3 regions of the Pantoea agglomerans genome follow, and region 1 is predicted to be linked to each of the others. Evidence: predicted binding sites of a transcription regulator. Region 1 holds the regulator's gene; each other region holds the start of a gene.

What was found. Region 1 encodes Fur, which represses iron uptake genes when iron is present. Its sites were predicted from a motif close to ATAATAATGAGAACNACTATCAA; they were not measured.
Region 2: the regulator Fur is predicted to act here: its motif matches at 1,287-1,309, upstream of fhuA (ferrichrome porin FhuA).
Region 3: the regulator Fur is predicted to act here: its motif matches at 1,589-1,611, upstream of fes (enterochelin esterase).

What each region holds. Positions count from the first base shown of each region.
Region 1 covers NZ_CP083809.1:2,861,592-2,864,870, reverse strand. The annotation lists gene glnS (glutamine--tRNA ligase) at 1-498, shown strand, start outside; gene LB453_RS16465 (hypothetical protein) at 735-1,130, shown strand; gene fur (ferric iron uptake transcriptional regulator) at 1,189-1,632, opposite strand; gene fldA (flavodoxin FldA) at 1,987-2,517, opposite strand; gene ybfE (LexA regulated protein) at 2,652-2,927, opposite strand; gene ybfF (esterase) at 3,084-3,279, opposite strand, start outside.
Region 2 covers NZ_CP083809.1:3,292,994-3,296,272, reverse strand. The annotation lists partial or broken gene mrcB (bifunctional glycosyl transferase/transpeptidase) at 1-1,151, shown strand, start outside; gene fhuA (ferrichrome porin FhuA) at 1,345-3,279, shown strand, end outside.
Region 3 covers NZ_CP083809.1:3,569,723-3,573,001, forward strand. The annotation lists gene LB453_RS19770 (TonB-dependent siderophore receptor) at 1-1,390, opposite strand, end outside; gene fes (enterochelin esterase) at 1,667-2,878, shown strand; gene LB453_RS19780 (MbtH family protein) at 2,919-3,137, shown strand; gene LB453_RS19785 (enterobactin synthase subunit F) at 3,130-3,279, shown strand, end outside.

The sequences.
Region 1 (3,279 bases):
CGCGCCGACTTCCGCGAAGAAGCCAACAAGCAGTACAAGCGACTGGTGCTGGGCAAAGAGGTGCGTCTGCGCAACGCTTACGTGATCCGCGCCGAGCGCGTCGCGAAAGATGAAGAGGGGAATATCACCTGCATCTACTGCACCTGCGACGTTGATACCCTGAGCAAAGATCCGGCAGATGGCCGCAAGGTGAAGGGCGTCATTCACTGGGTTTCAGCGGACCATGCGCTGCCAGCAGAGTTCCGCCTCTACGATCGCCTGTTTAGCGTGCCGAATCCGGGCGCGGAAGAGGATTTCCTGACCACCATCAATCCGAAGTCGCTGGAGATCCGTCAGGGATTTGTTGAGCCTGGCCTGCAGAACGCCAGCCCGGAAGCGCCTTATCAGTTTGAGCGTGAAGGCTACTTTTGCGCCGACAGCCACTATTCGCGTCCAAACCAGCTGGTGTTTAACCGCACCGTTGGCCTGCGCGATACCTGGGCAAAAATCGGCGATTAAGGTTTTGCATTAACGGCGTGATAAAATCATTACAGGGCGAGCAATCGCCCTTTTTTATACCTGCAATCGGCGCAAGGGCGTTTTATTGTTCTGTAACAAACGATTAAAGCTTGTCGGACCACTCTGGCAATTATCTGAGTTAACGAAAATTAATCAATTTACAGATGTGAATTTCTTTTTTTCAGGTAGGCTATTCGCTCTTTAAAGAGGCTATGCGGGCATAAAAAGGAAAAAAGATGACAGCTCTTGGTCAGGAAGCAAAACACAGCGTGGTGGTTTTACATCAGTTAATCGAACGTATATTCAACCAGCCATCCGGCGAGGATGATACCTTCCATCTGCTGCTTTCGCACTTCCATCCCGATTTCCGCATGGTCACGACGCAGGGCAGGCTGCTCGATTTAAATCAGACCGAAGATCTGTTCCGTCAGCTGCAGGGGCGCCGTGAAGGTATGCGCATTGCCACCAGCGAGCACGCGGTGATCTCGCAGCGTAAAGATGAAGTCACTATTCAGTACCGCGAGCTACAGATGATGAACGGCAGCGATCAGGCGCGCATCTCACTGGCGATCCTCGACTGCACCACCTCCATTCCCCGCTGGCGCTACCTGCACGAAACGCTGGTCGCCTGACGGCCATAAAAAAAGCCGGTACGCATACCGGCTTTTAAAATCACTGCATAGCACATCTTTACTGATCGTGGAGCGTGTCGTCTTCGCGGCAATCGCCCAGCGCGCAGTGTCCGTAGAGATAGAGACTGTGGTTCGTCAGCTTGATGCCGTGGCGGGTGGCGATATCCCGCTGGCGCGCTTCGATTGATTCGTCGCTGAATTCGATGACTTTGCCGCAGTCCAGACAGATCAGGTGATCGTGATGATGCTGCTGGGTCAGTTCGAAAACCGATTTCCCGCCTTCGAAGTTGTGACGCGTCACGATGCCCGCATCGTCAAACTGGTTCAGTACGCGATAAACGGTAGCCAGACCAATCTCTTCGCCCATATCAATCAGGCGTTTATAAAGATCTTCCGCGCTGACGTGATGGCACTGAGGTTCCTGAAGCACTTCCAGAATTTTAAGTCTGGGCAGCGTGACTTTCAGGCCAGCCTTCTTTAATGCGGTGTTGTTGTCAGTCATGCGGATATTGTCCTGTTACTTTGCTGGTTACTTGAGGCGCCTTGCCTTGAATGTCGTTCGTTATCTATTCTCATTTGCGTCTCATTATAGAGGTGAAGTTTTAAAATGAAAACCGAGGTAAACGCCTGAAATCAACACGGGCTGTAAGAAGATGCGTAACGGCGCCGGGCGGAGAAATGCAGGAGGTTCGTTATCATTTCGTTAACTTCCTGACCTCGCGGGAGAAATAAGCAGATAACCGATGTGGGTATTGTACAGAATCGAAGATAAAAGTTAAAAAGCTGTAGCTATTATTTCTATAGGAAAAACCATTAACTCAATGTGAGCCAGCGCCCACATTGAGTATGTGGGTAATCAGGCTTCGATGATCGCCTGCAGCTGCAGCTCATCGTAAATCTGCTTCACCCATGCTTCGACGCGCTGGCTGGTCAGTTCCGGCTGACGATCTTCATCGATAGCCAGGCCAAGGAAGTGCTTGTCGTCTGCCAGGCCTTTAGACGCTTCAAAGTGGTAGCCTTCGGTTGGCCAGTGGCCGACGATCACCGCGCCGTTCGGCTCGATAATGTCGCGAATGGTGCCCATCGCGTCGCAGAAATATTCTGCGTAGTCTTCCTGGTCGCCGCAGCCAAACAGCGCCACCAGCTTGCCGTTGAAATCGATCTCTTCCAGCGTCGGGAAAAAGTCGTCCCAGTCACACTGCGCTTCGCCGTAGTACCAGGTCGGAATGCCCAGCAGCAGGATATCGAACGCCTCGAGATCTTCTTTCGTGCTCTTGGCAATGTCGTGTACTTCCGCAACCTCTTTGCCCAGTTGTTTCTGGATCATTTTTGCAATGTTTTCGGTGTTGCCGGTATCGCTGCCAAAGAAGATGCCTACGATTGCCATGGGGTAAATAACCTCTTAAATCCTGATAATGAGTGCATGCGCGGAGCGCACAATTAAGCGAATGATAGCAGAGCGGGCAAAAGGGCGGAACTCGAAAAGCCGCTCCATTTGCTTCTGCGTGCGCTTTGCGCGCGTCAGCCCAGTTTGAGTTGCGCCAGCAGCATCTGTTCAATCAGTTCGCTGCGGCTGATGTTGCGCTGCTCAGCCAGGGTGTTTAGCGCGTCCACGGCTTCGCTGGTCATTTTGAGTTCGACACGACGCAGCCCGCGCACTTTGTCACGTTTCAGTTGATTGCGCTTATTGATGCGCAGCTGTTCATCACGCGAAAGCGGACTGGTTTTCGGTCGGCCGGGCCGACGCTCGTTTGCAAACAGATCCAGCGTGGTGCGATCAGTGTTTTCTTTTGCCATGGGTTAGTAAAACTAGGGGCGCGAACAGGCGCGCTTATAACGAGAAATGGGCCATTGCCGCCGCAAAAAACGCACAGCGGCAAAATTTAGCGCGCCATCATACTCCAGCGGAAGTGATGACGCCAATGCTAAACCGCGAACGGCAAGCTTTTGCTTTTAAAGCGCAAAAAAGCGACGAACGCTGCGCAATACGGCATCAGGTTTCTCAGCGTGTACCCAGTGGCCGGCACCGCTGATCACGTGCGCATGGGCGGCGGGAAACTGACGCAGCAGCGCGTCGCGATGCTGATTGTCGAGATAGGGCGAGTCGCCGCCGCGAATAAAGAGCGCGGGATGAGGCCAGGCGGGCACC
Region 2 (3,279 bases), 430 kb from region 1:
GTGGTTGACCGCTTCAGCGGCGAAGTGCGCGCCATGGTCGGCGGCGCCGATCCGCAGTTCGCGGGCTACAACCGCGCGCTGCAGGCGCGACGCTCAATCGGCTCGCTGGCGAAACCGGCGACCTATCTGACCGCGCTCAGCCAGCCGAACACCTATCGTCTCAACAGCTGGATCGCCGATGAGCCGATCGCGCTGAAACAGCCGAACGGCACCGTCTGGAAACCGATGAACGACGATCGTCGCTTCAGCGGCAAAGTGATGCTGGTGGATGCGCTGACCAACTCCATGAACGTGCCGACGGTCAACCTTGGCATGACGCTGGGGCTCGACGCGGTGGTGGATACCTGGACCAAACTGGGCGTGCCGAAAGATCAGCTCAACCCGGTGCCGTCGATGCTGCTCGGCGCGCTTAACCTGACGCCGATCGAAGTGGCGCAGGCGTTCCAGTCGATCGCCAGCGGCGGCAACCGCGCGCCGCTCTCAGCGGTGCGCTCGGTGATTGCGGAAGATGGCACCGTGCTTTATCAGAGCTACCCGCAGGCGCAGCGCGTCGAGCCGGCGCAGGCCGCCTATCTGACGCTCTACACCATGCAGCAGGTGGCCGATCACGGTACGGCACGCGCGCTGGGCGCACGCTATCCGAAAGCGCATCTGGCGGGCAAAACCGGCACCACCAACGACCTGATCGACAGCTGGTTCGCCGGCGTTGACGGCAAAGAGGTCGCTATTACCTGGGTGGGCCGCGACAATAACCAGCCCAGCAAGCTGTACGGTGCCAGCGGTGCGATGCAGATCTACCGCCGCTATCTGGATAACCAGGCACCGATGCCGCTGGTGCTGACGCCGCCGGAAGATGTCTCAATGATGAACGTCGATTCCGCCGGCAATTTCGTCTGCGGCAACGGCAGCAGCACCTGGCGCTCGCTGCCGGTGTGGGCGCTCGATCCCGACGCGCTCTGCCAGCAGCAACAGCAGCTGTTCCAGCGCAGCAACAGCAGCAGCTGCAGGAGCAGCAGAACCAGCAGCAGCTGCAGGAGCAGCAGAACCAGCAGCAAAATCAGCAGCAGATGCAGCAGCAACAGCAGCCGCAGCAGCAGAAAGAGAGCGACGGCGTTGCCGGCTGGATTAAAGATATGTTCGGCGGCAACTAACTCGGCGATTAAAAAGGGCGCTACGGCGCCCTTTTTTTGTGCCTGATCAATACTGCGCGAAGGGCCGCCAGACGGCGCTGCGCGCGGGATTATCCCTTGCAGAAAGTAAAGCGTTTCGCCTAGAATCCACTCGGCATAATAATCATTCTCGTTTTCATTCGCCTGCCCATACTTTTATTCAAGAGACACTACTATGAATGCGCGAACGACGTTTTCCTGTTATCTGCGCGGCCCATTTTTGCGCCGTCCTCTGGCTTTAAGCATTGCCGTTATTTTTGGCTCAGTAAGCGCCTCTGCGCTGGCTGAAGAGACGCTGGTAGTATCGGCAGACGCCGCGTCCGGCGCGGCGCAGGAGAGCGCGTGGGGCCCCGCGCCGACCATCGCCGCGAAAAAGAGCGCCACCGGCACCAAAACCGATACGCCGATCGAGAAAAACCCGCAGTCGGTTTCGGTGGTGACGCGTGAAGAGATGGAAACGCGGCAGATAACCACGGTAAAAGAGGCATTCAACTACACGCCAGGCGTGCTGACCGGCAACCGCGGCAGCTCGCAGGTGATCGACGCGCTGTCGATTCGCGGCTTCAGCGAAACCAATACCAACCAGTATCTTGACGGCCTGAAGCTGCAGGGCGACAACTACTCCGAATTCGCTATCGATCCTTACTTCCTTGAGCGCGCCGAGCTGCTGCGCGGCCCGGTTTCGGTGCTCTACGGCAAAAGCAATCCCGGCGGGGTAGTGGCGCTGGTAAGCAAGCGCCCGACCCAGGAAACCCTGCGCGAAGTGCAGTTTCAGATGGGCAGCGACAACCTCTTTTCCACCGGATTCGATTTTGGCGGCGCGCTGGATGACGACGGCGTCTACAGCTATCGTCTGACCGGCCTGGCGCGCAGCGCTGACGCGCAGCAGGATAAAAACAAAGAGAAGCGCTACACCATCGCGCCGTCGTTCAGCTGGCGTCCGGACGCAAATACCCGCTTCGACCTGCTGACCTATTTCCAGAACGAGCCGGAAACCGGCTACTACGGCTGGCTGCCGCGTCAGGGCACGGTGGTGCCGATTACGCGCGCGGACGGCAGCGAGTACAAGCTGCCGACCAGCTTTGACGAAGGCGAAGAGAGCAACAAAATCTCACGCAACACCAAAATGGTGGGCTACAGCTTCGAGCACAGCTTTAACGATACCTGGGCGGTGCGTCAGAACCTGCGCTACGCCGATCTGCGCACCGACTACCGCAGCATTTACGGCAACGGCTTCGACGCCGCCACGCAGTCGATTACGCGCGGTTCCGCAACGTCGCAGGAGAGGCTGAATCAGTTCGCCGTCGATACGCAGGCGCAGGCGAAATTCGCCACCGGCGAGGTGGATCATACGCTGCTGCTGGGAGTGGACTTCCAGCGCACCCGCAACGATATCGATGCGCAGTTTGGTACGGCCAGCAGCCTGAACGCTGTCGCTCCGCAGTATGGTGATGACAGTTTCACTCCTTTCGATCCCTACCAGCATCTCAATAAACAGCGCCAGACTGGACTCTATGCGCAGGATCAAATGGAATGGAACCGCTGGGTGCTGACACTGGGTGGTCGCTACGATTACGCCATGACATCGGTATATGATCGTTATAACGGCACGTTAAGTCGGCAGAACGATCAGGCCTTTACATGGCGCGGTGGACTGAACTACGTATTTGATAACGGCATTGCACCTTACTTCAGCTATAGCGAAGCCTTTATTCCTAACTCCGGTTCGACTTATGAAGGTCAGGCATTCGATCCTTCACGTGCTAAGCAGTATGAGGCGGGCGTGAAATATGTGCCGAAAGATCGTCCGATCACCCTGACCGCCGCGCTCTATCAGCTGACCAAAACCAAAAATCTGACCGCCGACCCAGATACGGTAAATCATCCATTCGCCAGCGTGCAGAGCGGCGAAATTCGCTCGCGCGGCGTGGAGCTGGAAGCCAAAGCGGCGGTGAACGCCAATATTAACCTGACGGCCGCCTACACCTACACCGACGCAGAATATACCCACGACACGCTGCTGAAAGGCCGCACGCCGGTGGAGGTGCCGAAGCATATGGCGTCGCTGTGGGCGGATTACACCTTCCACGAGACCGCGCTCTCTGGGGTC
Region 3 (3,279 bases), 710 kb from region 1:
ACGGACTCCAGTTATCGCCGACGATCGAATGGTGATCGAAGCGCAGGCTCGGCGTCAGCATGGTGCTGTCAGTCAGCTCCATATTGTCTTCGGCGAACAGCGAAAAGATTTCCGCCTGCGAATAGGGGCTGCGTCCGCTGCTGGCGATGCCCGGCACCGAACCGTTAGAAGCAACCTGGGTGGTCGACGAGGGATCTTTCATGCGCTGCTGGTTCCACTCGACGCCGAGGGTGGCGGTCTGGTTCACCAGCAGGTCGAACGGCACGCTGATTTCGCTGTGCAGCAGCACATCGTCCAGCTGAATGGTATTGAAGCCGCTGTTGGAGAAGATGCCTTCGGTGCCGCCGGCCAGCCCTTCATTGATGCGCGAGTTGCGCGTGTTCTCATAGCGCGCGTAGGTGTTGGTGCTGACGCCGTTATCCCAGGCGCCGGTCCACTTCACCGCGAAGTTCTGGCGGTAGAGACGGTTAGTCTCTTTGCCGTACAGGCTTTTTACCAGCGCGCTGGTATTGGTGTTCTGGGTATCGCCAGCATAGAGGTTGCCCTGACGGCTATAGCCCGCCTGCAACTCCAGCGCCTGCATCGGCGCGAACGCCCAGCGCAGCAGAGCGTTGATATCTTTGTTGACCACCCCTTCACGGCCGGCCGGATAGCTTCCGGCGTAGCTGCCGGTACGATCCGCCGCATGGCCTTCGTTGATGTCGTAAGCGTCCGCCTGGGTTTTCGCCAGGTTGCCGTAGAGACGGAAGCTGACGTCATCCCCCAGCGGCCCTTCCAGGCTAAAGTTGGTGCGGCGCGTGGCTCCCTCGTCCTTATGCTCCGGCACGTTGTAGTAGGCGTTCCAGGATCCGTGCCACTGCTGGTCATCATATTTTTTGGTGATGATATTCACCACGCCGCCCGCCGCGCCGTTGCCGTAGCGCACCGCCGCCGGCCCGCGGATCACCTCAATGCGCTCAATCATCTCTGGCGGCACCCAGTTGGTGTCGCCGCGCGTATCCCGTTCGCCGCGCCAGCCGAGACGCACCGAGTTCCGGCTGGAAACCGGCATGCCGTCCACCAGAATCAGGGTATTTTCCGGCCCCATACCGCGAATATCGATCTGCCGATTGTTGCCGCGCTGGCCGCTGGTGGAGTTACCGGTGAGGTTGACGCCAGGCATGGTGCGGATGATTTCCGATACGTCGCGCGCAGGCGGACGCTTTTTAATTTCATCGGCGGTAATGGTGGAGACGCCTGGCGCCTGCAGGTTCTGCTGCGCCGCGCTTACCACCAGCGTATCGACGGTGCCGGACGCTGAAGAGGTGCTGGTGTCGGCCGCCTGCGCGCTGGTCGCGGCCAGACCGAGTTCAATGAGAATGGCTAATGACAAACGGGATAATGTAGGCATTTTTTATGTTCCTGGATTGCCTGCGAAAACCTTATCGTCTCCTGCAGGCGCGCCGGTAAAAGAGTCATTCCTTGCGAGCAAGCATTCCAGCCGCGCCCAGGCTCTCCTTTGCGGAACATCCGTCTGATAACACAGGCTGATGAGGCTGGCGGAACGCGCGCGCTCCGCGATGTTGGAGCGGGAAACACCCTATTGCAAATGCAAATAATTATCAATAGTATTCTTCATAACATCCGTGCAGCTTTGCGCGCTTCTGGCCCAGTAAATAAGCTCTCTATGACGTGGTTAACCAACGAAACCGGCAGTGACTCCTGGTGGCGAACATTACAGCAGCAGGGTCTTCCCCTTATCGAACCCGCCGATGATGGCGAATGCGGCGTCACCTTTTTCTGGCGCGATCCGCAGGGAAGTGAAACCACCTCCTCTACGCGCCGCGTCTGGATCAATATCACCGGCGTGACCGATCACCATCAGCGCGCCGCCCCCCGCTCTCTCAGCCGCATCCCTGGCACCGACGTCTGGTACTGGCGCACGCAGCTGCCAGCCAGCTGGCGCGGCAGCTACTGCCTGATGCCCGACAGCGATGCCGCCGCCTTCGCGGGCGAGCCGGATATGGCGACCCTGCGCGCCTGGTGGCGCGAAAAATTCCTCACCGCGCAGGCGGATCCGCTCAATCCGCTACGCGGCTGGGCGGGCGGGCGCGGCATGCACGTCTCGCCGCTGCATCTGCCGGGCGCACCCGATCAGCGCGTCTGGCAGGCGGTTGATAGCGGCCGCGCCCCCGCCCTGCCGCTGCAGCACCATATCTGGCAGAGCGCGCGCCTCGGCAACTGCCGCTCGGTGTGGATCTACGCCACCGGCGAGGCGCAGTCGACCGAACGTCCGCTGGCGCTGCTGCTGGACGGCCAGTTCTGGGCCAACAGCATGCCGATCGCCTGGCCGCTGCAGCAGCTTACCGACGCTGGTGAGCTGCCGCCGGCGGTCTACGTCATGATCGACATCATCGATCGCGAACACCGCAGCCGCGAACTCCCCTGCAACCCCGACTTCTGGCTGGCTCTGCAGGAAGAGCTACTGCCGCAGCTGCAGGGCTGGGCGCCGCATCGCATCAGCGCCGCCGAGACGCTGGTAAGCGGACAGAGCTTCGGCGGCCTGTCGGCCGTCTATGCCGCACTTAACTGGCCGCGCCAGTTCGGCGGCGCTATCAGCCTTTCCGGCTCGTTCTGGTGGCCGGAACGCGGCCAGCCTGACGGCAGGCTGATCCAGCAGCTGCAGCAGGGCGACTACCGTCAGACGCCGTCGCGCTTTTATCTGGAGGCGGGACGTCGCGAGCAGCTGATTTATAGAGCAAACCAACAGCTTCAGCAGGACCTGTGCGCCGCAGGGCACCAGGTCATTTTTCATCCGGTCGACGGCGGCCACGACGCGCTTTGCTGGCGCGGCGGCCTGCTCAATGGACTGAAAGCAATGTGGCAGCATCTTCTTTAAATCGCCTGGCTAGCCCGACTGTTGCGGGCAGGAGACCGATATGCAACCCAATCCCTTTGACGATCCGCAGCAGGATTGTCTTGTGCTGATCAACGATCGCCAGCAGTACAGCCTCTGGCCCGCTTTTCGCGCCCTGCCCGCTGGCTGGCGCAGCCTCTTCGGCCCGCAGCCGCAGGCGGAATGCCTGAGCTGGCTCAATGCGAACTGGCGCGATATTCGCCCGGCCCACCCGACCACCAACCGGAGCGACCATGTCTGAGACGCTGATGAACCCACACCATACCGACCAGAAAATCCTGCCGCTGGTGGCGGCGCAGCCCGGCATCTGGATGGCCGATCAGCTGTCGCAGCAGACTAACGCCTATGCGGTCGCGCACTTTGTCGAGCTGCGCGGCGAGCTG